Regions from separate parts of the Thalassospira sp. MCCC 1A02898 genome, predicted to be linked through region 2. Evidence: predicted binding sites of a transcription regulator. Region 2 holds the regulator's gene; each other region holds the start of a gene.
What was found. Region 2 encodes PhoB, which activates phosphate uptake and scavenging genes when phosphate is short. Its sites were predicted from a motif close to TNTCATAAAACTGTCA; they were not measured.

Region 1 (4,255 bases), on a different contig from region 2:
AAACCGACGAGAAGCTGGTATGGCGGCGTGCGGAACTGTCATAGGGCGAAATACGCACCAGACGATGCACACCCACCTCGTTCTTGAGCCAGCCATAGGCATTATGACCCGTGATCTTGTAGGTCACCGATTTGATACCGGCTTCCTCGCCATCACTTTCTTCAAGCATCTCAAGCTTGTAGCCCTTGGACTCCGCCCAACGATAATACATGCGCGCCAGCATCGATGCCCAATCCTGGGCCTCGGTCCCGCCAGCGCCGGCATGAATCTCAAGATAGGCATCGTTGCCATCGGCCTCGCCCGAAAGCAGGCTCTCAAGTTCCCGCTTTGCCGCGATGTCGCGGATCGAGCGCAGAACCTCTTCGGCCTCTTCGACGGTTTCGTTGTCGCCTTCGGCTTCGCCGAGTTCGATCAGACCAACACTGTCTTCAAGCTCCTGGGCGAGCTTTTTATAACCATTGATGGCGTCATCAAGCTGGGTACGTTCACGCATGACTTTCTGCGCGTTTGCCGCATCGTCCCAAAGGGTCGGGTCTTCGGCAAGTGCGTTCAGTTCGTCGAGGCGTCTAAGAGCGTTATCCCAGTCAAAGATGCCTCCTCAGCAGTGCCATCGACTGCTTGATTTCATCGACCAATGCCTGTGCTTCGGCGCGCATTGATGTCTCCGTTACTCGTCTGAAAATCTGTTTTGCCACATGTTTGATGTAGCAATGTCGGCGTGGCTTATAACAGTTTTTGTCCCGCTTGAAACCCCTGCAACCATGCAAAAACCCGACACAGAATTTGTGCCGGGTTTCGCAACAAAGCTCCGATGGTCTGATAGGGGATCAGCCCAAAACAGGATCAAGCGTTACGGTATAAAGTTCCTCGTCGGCAACATCGCGAAGCGACACGCGGAACTGTTCGGTTTCGGCATCGATATCGACCAGACCGAAGAACTGCAAACCATAGGATGGCGGCAGGTTAACGCCCTGCTCCTTGGTTGGGTGTTTGGTGAATTTCACCTGCGGACCGAATGTGTTGTCCATGTCACTGGGGCCAAAGGTCCCGGCATGCAGTGGGCCCGATACAAATTCCCAGAACGGTTCGAAGTCCTGGAACTGCGCCTTGTTCGGGTCATAGTAATGGGCAGCGGTGTAATGCACATCGGCCGTCAGCCAGACCGTATTGTTGATTTTGGCATTCTTGATAAAGCGCAGCAGTTCAACAATTTCAAGCTCACGTCCGGCAGGTGCACCATCGCCATTGGCAAGGTTTTCAAACGTGCTTTTGTTTTTCCAGTCATCATAGACAATCATGCCAATCGGCATGTCCGCCGCGATGACTTTCCAGGTCGCCTTGGAATTCAAAAGGCCGCGCTTAAGCCATTCCATCTGCGCACGCCCAAGGAAGTCGGTATTGTCGGTCGGTGTTGCACTGTTATTGGCATCGTTGGTGCCGCGATAGGTCCGCATATCGAGGAAGAAGATTTCCAAGGACGGACCATAAGATACTTTGCGATACACCCGCCCCGGCTCGGATGCGTGTTCGGTGACGGGTAACATTTCGCGGAATGCACGGTTTGCCCTTGCTGCCAGAAGGGATGCTGATTTTTCAGTGTATCGATCATCGCCAAGCAGCATCTCGCCCGGATACCAGTTGTTGGTAACTTCGTGGTCATCCCATTGATAATAGACCGGGATCAGGCGGTTGAATTCGCGCAGATGCTGATCAAGCATGTTGTATTTGTAGTTGCCGCGAAACTCGTCAATGGTTTCGGCAACCTTGGCGGTGTCTTCGGTGGTGATGTTTTTCCAAATCTGCCCATCCGGGGTTTTCTGGGTTTCGGCAAACGGACCATCGGCATAGATGGTATCACCGGAATGGATGAAGAAATCCGGGTTGTGTTTGGCAATGGTGGCATAGGTTTTCATGCCGCCACGATCTTCATCGATGCCCCAGCCCTGCCCGGCCGTGTCGCCTGACCAGCCAAACCGAATATTGCGTTTCGCCGCCGGTGCAGTGCGGAAATGGCCAATAATCGGCTCGGACGATGCGCGTGCGTCATCAAGGTTTTCAAAATGGATCTTGTAAAAAACATCTTGCCCAGCGGGCAGGTCCGCCAGTGCAAGCTTGCCGGCAAAATCACGTTCCGGCAGTACATCGACATGCGGGATGCGGACCGAATTTTTGAAGCCTTCGGTGGTTGCGATTTCGGTGATCATGCGTGATGCACGATCCGCACGCCCCCAGATGCAGGCGGTATTGGCGGTCACATCACCACTTTGCACCCCATGGGTAATCATCGGGCGATCAGCAGCACGGGAAATAGATGGCATAAAGAAACCACCCATGGCGGATGCGGCACCTGCTGTTGCGCTGGTGGCAAGAAATTTGCGGCGGGAAAGTCGAAACGACATAACGAAACCCTCTTCAAGGTATGAAAATCACCTTGAGGAGAATGACAAAATCAAATGACAGTGCGATGTCACCCGTTTGATCGTTTTGTCATTGTTTGATGACAGCGCAACGTCGCGAAAGGCCTGATTTGAAAACAAATTCTTTCAGATGAACACATCCCTGAACGAACAAAGCCGGATGCTGATCACATCCGGCTTTGTTGATATTTAAGCGGCGAATTTCGCAACTATATGATCGTTGTCGCGCAGCCTAATAAATGCCACCCGGACCGGACACAGCGCCTGCGCTGTTATCCGAATTGCCAGATCCGCTATACCCGCCATCAATCACGTTGTCGTTTGATGCCGGGATGGTGCCGGGTTTGAAGGCCTCCCAGATCACGTCCTGAGCGCCCGGGCCAGCCGGAAGGCCGGTACGCGATTCAACACGGACCATGCGAATGCCCGGCGGTGTACGGAACGGAATGGCTTTGGTGCCTTCAAGTGCACCGCGCATGAATTCCTTCCAGATCGGGGCAGCGGCACTTGCGCCCTGCTCCTTGTCGCCAAGGGATCGGTTGTCATCAAAGCCGACATAAACGCCAACAGCCAAATCCGGCGAGAAGCCGACAAACCATGCATCACGCGAATCATTGGTCGTGCCGGTTTTACCAGCCAACGGATACCCAAGTTCGGCGATTGTCCGGCCAGTACCACGTGAAATAACGCCTTCCATGATGTGGACCATCTGGAACGCACTGGCCGGATCGGTCAGTTGTTCACGGGTATCGGGCAGATCAGGCGGCATCTGATTGCGGAATTCCACATCCTGACACAGGCTGCATTCGCGTTCGTCACGACGATAAATCACATTGCCGCGACGGTCCTGAATACGGTCGATCAGGGTTGGCGTGATTTTCTTGCCACCATTGACCAGTTCGGCATAGGCCGCGGTCAGTCGCATCACCGTCGTTTCAGCCGCGCCAAGCGACATCGACAGGACATCTGGCATTTCATCAACAATGCCGAACCGTTCGGCATAATCGACAACCGTCGGCATGCCGATGGTCTGGGCCAGACGCACCGTCATCAGGTTTCGCGATTTTTCGATACCAAGGCGCATGGTCGAAGGACCATAGAACTGGCCGCTATAGTTGCCCGGTTTCCATTTACCAAGCCCCGGCCCCTGATCAATCACAAACGGCGCATCAAGCACCAGTGTGGACGGCGTAAAGCCTTGGTCCAGGGCCGCCAGATAAATAAACGGCTTGAAGGCCGAACCCGGCTGACGGCGGGCCTGTGTCGCGCGGTTGAATTTCGACAGATCGTGCGAAAAACCGCCCGACATCGCCAGTACGCGACCGGTATGCGGGTCCATCGCCACCAGACCACCATTCACGTTCGGGATCTGACGCAGGCCATAGGTATTGGGCGGAAGCGTCTCGCCATCAAGTTCGGCGAAATGCTTGACGTAAATGACATCGCCGGGTTTGAGGACATCTGACGGGCGGTTAACGACCGCACCCAATGTCTGGCCCTTTTGCCACGGGCGCGCCCATGTCAGGAAGCGCAGCGGAATGCGGCCCTGCTCGCCATTCATCAGGCCCAGTTTTGCCTCGTTGGCGTCGGTATCAAGAACAACCGCACGATCCCACGGGATATCGGCGGGCGTTTCAACTTCGCGCAAGGCCTGCTGCCAGTTGCCCGACAGGTCAATATTGGTGATGGGGCCGCGCCAGCCATGGCGGCGGTCATATTCGACCAAGCCGTCAAACAGTGCCTTGTCGGCGATATCCTGCAAACGCGGAACCACGGTCGAACGCACAGAAAGGCCACCGTCATACAGCATGCCTTCGCCGTAACGGTCCACAAGCTGG
Region 2 (4,255 bases):
CATTGGTATGGCACAGGCGCTTGGTGAAACTGCACCGCTTCTGATGATCGGGATGGTTGCCTTTATTGTTGATATCCCGGGCGGGGCTCTTGACCCGGCAACGGTTCTGCCGGTCCAGATCTATCTGTGGGCAGACAGCCCGGAACGTGCCTTTGTCGAGAAAACCTCGGCAGCGATTATGGTGTTGCTGGCCTTCCTTGTCCTGATGAATGGACTGGCTGTGTATCTGCGCAAAAAATTTGAACGGAAGTGGTAAAATGGCTGCTGTATCCCAGAGCGCAATGACGGCGGAGCCGTCGGTCGAAAAACCGAAAATGACCGCGCGCAAGCTCGATCTTTTCTATAGCGACAATCAGGCCCTCTATGAGGTCAACCTTGATATCCCCGAACAGCAGGTAACCGCACTGATTGGCCCGTCGGGCTGTGGTAAATCCACCTTCCTGCGCTGCCTGAACCGGATGAATGACACCATTGACGGTGTGACGATCAAAGGTGACGTTACCCTGGATGGTCGCGACATCTATGACAAGCGGATCGACGTGGTTCAGCTGCGCGCGCGCATCGGCATGGTGTTCCAGAAACCGAACCCGTTCCCGAAAACCATCTATGACAACGTGGCCTATGGCCCGCGTATTCATGGTCTGGTCAATTCGCGCGATGAACTTGATGAAATCGTCATGACCTCGCTCGAACGTGCCGGTCTTCTGAAAGAAGTCAAAGATCGTCTGCAATCGCCGGCAACCGGTCTTTCCGGTGGTCAGCAGCAGCGCCTTTGCATTGCACGCGCGGTTGCCGTCAGCCCGGAAGTCATCCTGATGGATGAGCCGTGCTCGGCCCTTGATCCGATTGCGACCGCCAAGGTCGAGGAACTGATAGACGAGTTGCGTTCGAACTACACGATCGTGATCGTGACCCACTCCATGCAGCAGGCCGCCCGTGTGTCGCAGCGCACCGCGTTCTTCCACCTTGGAAAGCTGGTTGAAGTCGGTGAAACCGATCAGATCTTTACCAACCCGAAGGACGAACGCACCAAGGGTTACATTACCGGCCGCTTCGGTTAAGCGACGCCAGGAGTACGCATAAATGGCTGATGAACATACCCATATCGTAAGTTCGTTCGACGAGGAACTGACCCGTCTGAACAACATCATTTCGCAAATGGGCGGGCTTGCCGAAAGCCAGCTTATTTCCTCGATCAGATCCATCGTCAAACGCGATTCCGAACTGGCCGAGAAAGTCATCCTGTCCGATCAGCGCATTGACGTGCTCGAACAGGAAGTCCAGGACTTTGCCGTCCGTCTTCTGGCCCTGCGTCAGCCGATGGCAGATGACCTGCGTCAGGTGGTGACGGCCCTTAAGCTATCAAACGATCTTGAACGCATTGGTGATCTTGCCAAAAACATCGCCAAACGCGCGCAGGTGCTGAACCAGATCCCGCCGATCCGCCCGGTTCAGGCGATCCCGAACATGGCCAAGCTGGCCCAGGAAATCATCAAGGATGTCCTGGATGCCTATATCGAAAGCGACGCCGAAAAGGCCCATCGGGTCTGGGAACGCGATCAGGAAGTCGACGATATGTACAATTCGCTGTTCCGCGAATTGCTGACCTACATGATGGAAGATCCGCGCAACATTACCGCATCGACCCATCTGTTGTTCATTGCCAAGAACATCGAACGTATCGGTGATCACGCAACCAATATCGCCGAAACGATCTATTACCGGATCAAGGGCGAAGACCTGCCGGGGATTGACCGGCCAAAAAACGACGCAGCGAACTTCGCTGTTGTCGAACCGAATGACTGACACGGGAGCATAGGAAGATGGACCCAACGGTTCTTATCGTCGAGGACGAGGCAGCAATCGTAACCATGTTGCGCTACAACCTCGAACGCGAGGGGATGCAGGTTGTCGAAGCCGGTGACGGTGACGAAGCGTTGAAAATTCTGGCTGAAACCCATGTCGATCTGGTTTTGCTCGACTGGATGCTGCCGGTGATGTCGGGGATCGAGGTCTGCCGTCAGATCCGCCGCAAGCCTGAAAGCCGCGATTTGCCGGTGATCATGGTGACTGCGCGCGGCGAAGAGGGCGACCGGATCCGCGGTCTTGATACCGGGGCTGATGACTATGTCACCAAGCCGTTTGCCATTGGCGAGCTTCTGGCCCGTATCCGCGCACTTTTGCGCCGGTCCGGTCCGGCGCAACCACAAGGGCAGTTGATCTATTCCGACATCGAAATGGATCTCGCCGCCCACCGGGTCAGCCGCAATGGAAAATCGATCCATCTTGGCCCGACCGAGTTCCGTCTGCTGCGCTATTTCCTCGAACATCCGGGGCGGGTTTTCTCGCGCGAACAGCTGCTTAACGCGGTTTGGGGCCCGAACATCTATGTCGAAACCCGGACAGTTGACGTTCATATCCGTCGCCTGCGCAAGGCGCTCAATGACGTCAAGGGGACGCGCGATATCATCCGCACCGTCCGTGCCGCGGGCTACGCGCTGGACTCTGAAACCGCTGCCTAAGCCGGTTTAGAGCCTGATCCGATTAAAAAACCCCCGCAGCGATTTGCCGCGGGGGTTTTTGTTTTCACCGCGTAACGGCTTTACGATTTTTCTTTCGCCGGTTTGTCCGAACTCTCCGACCCTGACGGCTTGCGCTGCGGGCGCGGCGCCAGTTCGTTCATCAAAAGCATGTCCGCACGGCGGAATTTGGCGATTTCGGCATCAATATCTTCCTGCGGCACGTCGCACGCCGCCAAAACGTGATCAGATAACCGCAACCCGGTTTCCAGAACCTCCGGGATGGCCGCATCCGCCCCGTGGCGCGACAGCGGCCCGATATGGGTGATGTCTTGCGCGCGGGCAAAGATCTTCAGATGCGGGTAATGCTGGCGCAAAAGGGCGACCGTCTTCTCGGTCGCATGCGGGTTCCCCATGGCAACAACCGCAATTTTTGCCTCATCGGTGTGTGCGGCCCGGAAAGTTTCCGGTCTGGACCCGTCGGCAAAGTAAACCGGAAGGCCTTCTGCCCGACCGCGCGAAACCTGCTGTGCGTCACTATCCAGCACAATGAACGGAATGTTGCGCGTCTTGAGCAACCGGGCCAGAACCCGGCCAACGCGGCCGCTTCCGATCACCAGAACATGCTGGTGAATGCCCTCGGACTCCTCTGCAATCTTGCCAAGCTGGTCTTCTTCCTTGGGATGAAGCTTTTCCTCGATCTTGTGACCCAGGCTGATCAGGGTCGGGGTCAGCGCCATCGAAATCGCCACCACCGGGATCAGCATGGCGGCCATTTCAAGCGGCACCGCGCCATTTTGCGCGGCCAGGGCAAACATCACAAAGGCAAATTCGCCGCCGGCGGCCAAACTCATCGCCACCCGTATGGCAAGGCCGGTTTCAAACCGGATCGCACGCGCCAGAACGAACAAAACCGCCGTCTTGATCACCAGCAACAGCACCAGCCACATCAGAATGGTGCCAAATTCGTTATAAACAACGTCGGCATCAACCGACATGCCCACCGACATAAAGAACAGCGACAGGAACACGCCGCGGAACGGCGAAATGTCGGCTTCGATCTGATGGCGGAACTCGGTTTCGGCCAGCATCACCCCGGCGATAAACGCGCCCAGCGCCATCGAAAGCCCGGAAACCTCGGTCAAGGTGCTGGCGGCCAGCACAACAAACAGCGTGCCGATGGCAAACAGTTCCGGGTTCTTAAGCGACGCGATATAGCGAAACAGGCGCGGCAACACATACCGCCCGACGAGTAACAACAACGCAACCGACCCGAAACCAAGCAGGATGCTCATCCACGGGCTGGTTTCCGTGCCAGCATCACCTGCTGCCTGCACCATGATCAGGAACGGACCAACCGCCACGTCCTGCAATAACAAAATGGCAAGGGCCGCACGGCCAAACCGGGTATTGAGCTGCTTGTCATCGGAAAGCTGTTTGAGGATGATCGCAGTCGATGAAAGCGCAAGCGCCCCTGCAATCACCAAAGCCGTCGGCAGCGGGAATTCCATGACAACCAGAAGCCCCAGAAGGGCTGCCATCGATACCAGAATTTGCAAAACGCCCAGACCGGCAAACCGCCCGCCAATGACGCGCAAACGATCACGCGAAAGCTCCAGCCCGATCATGAACAGCAGGAAAACCACGCCCAGTTCGGCAACCGTGGAAATGTCTTCGCGTTCGGAAATCAGGCCAAAGCCGAATGGCCCGATAAAGAACCCGCCAATCAGAAAGCC
Region 3 (4,255 bases), on a different contig from region 2:
GTTCTGCGACCTTTGATGTTGCTGCGCTGGTGTTTGCCGCGTCATCCAGTGAAATACGGGTTGCCTCAACGCCATCAAACCCACCGGAAAACGGTGCCAGATTGTGCAAGAACTGGTTGGCGGAATTGCGCCAGCTATATTGTTCGGCCAATGCGCGGGCATCGTCACTTTTAAGTTCCAACGCGGCCAAGGCGGCCTCGCGCAGGTCGGCATCGATGGCGCCGGCCTTGGTGCCACGCACGATATCGGCTGGTCCCTGAACCGGGAAAACCGCGACCGGGGTGCCCGATGCCAGGGCTTCAAGGATCACAAGGCCGAAAGTATCCGTCTTGCTGGGGAAGACAAAGACGTCGGCTGCGGCAAAGGCCGTTGCCAGTTCTTCACCAATTTTTTTGCCGAGAAACTGCGCGTTGGGATACTTGCCCTTGAGCTCATTTAGCTGCGGGCCATCGCCAACGACAAACTTTGTGCCCGGCAGGTCAAGATCCAGAAAATGGCCGATATTCTTTTCTACCGCAACCCGGCCGACAAACAGCCAGTGCGGTTTTGGGAAATCGCCAAAACTGGCGTCCGGGCGGGGGCGGAACAGGTCCAGATCCACACCGCGTGACCAGATTTGCAGGTTGTTAAAACCCCAGTCGGAGAGTTCCTGACGCAGGGTTTCGGTTGCCACCATGACGGATTGCGATTTGCCGTGGAAATGCTTCATGCCGCGATAAAGGATCGAAAGCGGCAGGCGCCAGCGGGCGTGAATATATTCCGGGAAGCGCGTGTGATAGGCGGTCGAAAACGGAATGCCACGCTTAAGGCAATAGGCCCGTGCGGCCTGACCCAGCGGGCCTTCGGTGGAAATATGGATCGCGACCGGATGAAGGGCTTCGATCATCTTGGCCATTTTGCGTTTGGCAAAAAGCGCCAGCCGGATTTCCGGATAAGTCGGGCAGGGGATGGTTTTAAACTGATCGGGCGAGATGACATGCACGTCATGTCCCATCTCACCCAACTCGCCCCGTACGGTTTCAAGGGTACGGACAACACCGTTGACCTGCGGATACCAGGCATCGGTTACGATCAGTATTTTCATGCAGTCTTTCCAATCGGTGCATCATTGCCCTTTTTCGAAGAGCCCGATGCAGAGTTGCCCGCTTCATGGGCGATACGAAACATGGAAATCAATTTGCCAAGGCCAAGCGACGGGGCGCTTGCCGCATCGTGACCGGGGCTTGAATGGCTCATTGCCATCTGGCGCATTTCGGCCCAGTGCAGCAGCTCAAGCTTGCCTTCCTTGTCTTCGACAAGGGCCGTACAGCTTTCAACCCAATCACCATCATTGCAATAGAGCACATCGCCGATCTTGCGTTTTTCGGCGTGATGGATATGGCCGCAAACCACGCCATCCACCTTGCGTTTGGCGGCTTCGTGGGCGACGGCATTTTCAAAGTTGCAGATGAACTGAACCGCGTTCTTTACTCGGTTCTTAAGATAAGCCGAAAGCGACCAGTATCCGTAACCAAGCCGACGGCGAACGCCGTTGAAATAGCGGTTGAGTGTAATGGCAAGGTTGTAGGCGGTGTCACCCAGATAGGCCAGCCACTTGGCGTATTTGACGACCCCGTCAAACTCATCGCCATGGATGACCAAAAGGCGCTTGCCATCGGCGGTGACGTGGATATCGTTCATTTTAACGTCGACATGGCCAAAAGTCATATCGACAAACTCGCGGGCGAATTCATCATGGTTCCCGGGGACGAAGATGACTTTGGCGCCATTCTTTGCCTTTTCCATGATTGTCGTGATCACGGCATGATGACTTTCCGGCCAGTACCAGCTTTTCTTAAGGCGCCAGCCGTCAATAATGTCACCCACCAGATAATAAGTGTCTGCCGTCACTTCATTGAGGAAATCCAATAGAAGGTCTGCCTGACATCCACGTGTCCCCAGATGGACGTCTGAAATCCAGACCGTGCGGTAATGCGGTTGCAGCGTCATCGCTGTCATTGCCGCTCCTCCGTATCCTGCCAAAAGGATGGCTGGAATTCGACAGTTTGTCTTGCCGAATACTGTTCCAAGCCAGTATCGGTTTAAAACAAATCGTTCGATTATATAACCCGTTCACAGAAATTTCGCAGTTCTGTAAAGCAACTGTTACATGTTTTATTTCATATGGTAGATGCTGTGAAAAATTTATTTCATTTTTATTTCAGAAGTGGGTCCAAATGACCGATGCGGATGTGACTGTCATCTTCAATCCACGGGCCGGTGGCAATAAACAGCGGTTTTTATCCCAGATATTGCAACATGCCGGCATCAAGGTGGAGTTGCTGCAAACCACCCATCCCGGTCACGCCCGTGAACTGGCCCGCAAGGTCCGTGCCCATCAACGTTTGTTTGTTGCCGGTGGCGACGGGTCGCTTAACGAGGCATTAAACGGATTGCTTGATGCCCAGATTGACGGGCACGAGGTCCCGCCACTTGGCATCATCCCGCTTGGAACGGCCAATGTGCTTGCGGTTGAAGTCGGGCTTGAAATCCGGGCACGCGCAATTGCCGACTATATCAACAATCCCGGTATGGTCTGGGTCCGTCCAGGACTGGTCAATGGCCGGGCGTTCTTTTTGATGGTCGGCATGGGGGCCGATGCCGATACGGTCGCCAATGTTTCGCTGCGGCTCAAGCGCCTGATTGGCAAGGGGGCCTATGTTCTGGAAGGCCTTCGCAACATCTTTTTCCCGCGTCATCGTGATTTTGAAGTCAGTATCGGTCGGGAAAATTATCGGGTGTCGGGCGTGGTTGTAACCCATGCGCAACATTATGGCGGGGCATTTGTCATTTCGCCCGATGCCAGCCTGACCGCCAACAGCCTTGATGTGGTGCTGATGCCAGGCAACGGTATCGGGGCCTTGTCACGTTATGGTCTGGCACTGACACTTAATCGGTTGCATGCCCAAAGCGACGTTTCGGTGGTTCGGGCAGAGCGCATCACGATCACCAGTCATTGCGGCCCGGCCCCGCTTCAGATTGACGGGGAAAGTGCCGGTAAGCTGCCGTGCGAGATCAGCTTGTCCCCCTATCCTGTGCGATTGATGGTGCCGCCGGCTTATGCCGAATTGTCTTCGAAGACCGATCACCCATCACCTGATCTGCTTCGGATCGCTGCGGATTAAAAGCACACCCCAAAGTCGTTACACGGATTGTTCGGTTGCCTCGGGCAAATGCCCGGACTTTCGGGATTTTTCAAGTACTCATGATGAATTATCAACGGGTCCTTGAAGTTGTATTTCTGTTCCCCACCTTGATTTTAACGTAGTGCGCGTGACTTGTACCTCCCGATCAGAGGGAATTTGGGTGGATTTTGAATCGCGAAACTTGCTTCGAAATTTGACGAACAGCGTTGATGAAGATCATCGCCATTCAGGGAGATTGACGATGGTTTCGGGGTCCTCTGCTTTGGTTCTCAACTCAGGTGTGTTGGCTGACATGCAGATAAAAACAAAAATTCTGGCTGGTTTTGCCGTGGTGCTGGCAATTCTCATTTCGGCACTTGCCTTTGCGTATTTCACCTTTGTTGCTGTTTCACACGATGTGGATGAATATGCCCATTATGTTGAAGAAGCCGCGCTGATCAGCGAGATTGAAACGCAGTTCCTACGCTTTAACAGTCACGCGCGTGAATTTGCCAATACGGCTGATCCGGCAGATGCCGAAGCCGTGTTCACCTATGCCAAGCAGCTTGATCTGATGCTTGATGACGCCCGTGAGAAGTTCATTGGCGAACAACATCGAAGCCGCATTGAACACATCGCCGAAGAGCTTGATGCCTATCTGGCAAGCTTCGCCTCGGCCAAAAACCTGAGCGACGAATACCATTCCCTGATCCTGGATCGCCTTGAACCTGACGGGATCAAGATCGTTGCCGATCTCGACAAGCTTGTTGCCCATGCGCAGAATACCGGCGATCTTGAACTCCTCAAACGCTCAGTCGCGGCACGTGAACATGCACTTCTGGCAAGGTTGTATGCCAATATCCTGATTGGCCGTCAGGATGACAGCTTTGGCGCCAAATCCGCCGATGAATTTGCAAAGCTTGAGGCCGCATTGGGGCAAATCGGTAATCAACCGCTTACGGGTGACCTGAAAGCTGTGCTGGATGATGCCAAGAACCTGTTTGCTGATTACCGCGAAGTCTTCGACAAGATCCGTGCCGACGAACTGGAAATTGTCGCCACGGTCCACGGGACCATGCGCGAAGCATCCG

Region 1: AUQ41_RS09955 (alkaline phosphatase) is a predicted target of PhoB. The motif match lies at 2,488-2,503, and genes of this name have one in related genera.
Region 3: AUQ41_RS06935 (diacylglycerol kinase family protein) is a predicted target of PhoB. The motif match lies at 2,188-2,203, and genes of this name have one in related genera.

Annotation. Positions count from the first base shown of each region.
Region 1 covers NZ_LPXK01000010.1:173,681-177,935, forward strand. The annotation lists one part of gene prfB (peptide chain release factor 2) at 1-586, opposite strand, end outside; one part of gene prfB (peptide chain release factor 2) at 588-656, opposite strand; gene AUQ41_RS09955 (alkaline phosphatase) at 828-2,399, opposite strand; gene AUQ41_RS09960 (penicillin-binding protein 1A) at 2,650-4,255, opposite strand, start outside.
Region 2 covers NZ_LPXK01000011.1:49,243-53,497, forward strand. The annotation lists gene pstA (phosphate ABC transporter permease PstA) at 1-256, shown strand, start outside; gene pstB (phosphate ABC transporter ATP-binding protein PstB) at 258-1,061, shown strand; gene phoU (phosphate signaling complex protein PhoU) at 1,084-1,806, shown strand; gene phoB (phosphate regulon transcriptional regulator PhoB) at 1,824-2,522, shown strand; gene AUQ41_RS11245 (cation:proton antiporter) at 2,603-4,255, opposite strand, start outside.
Region 3 covers NZ_LPXK01000009.1:48,194-52,448, forward strand. The annotation lists gene AUQ41_RS06925 (glycosyltransferase family 1 protein) at 1-1,084, opposite strand, end outside; gene AUQ41_RS06930 (UDP-2,3-diacylglucosamine diphosphatase) at 1,081-1,998, opposite strand; gene AUQ41_RS06935 (diacylglycerol kinase family protein) at 2,217-3,164, shown strand; gene AUQ41_RS06940 (methyl-accepting chemotaxis protein) at 3,478-4,255, shown strand, end outside.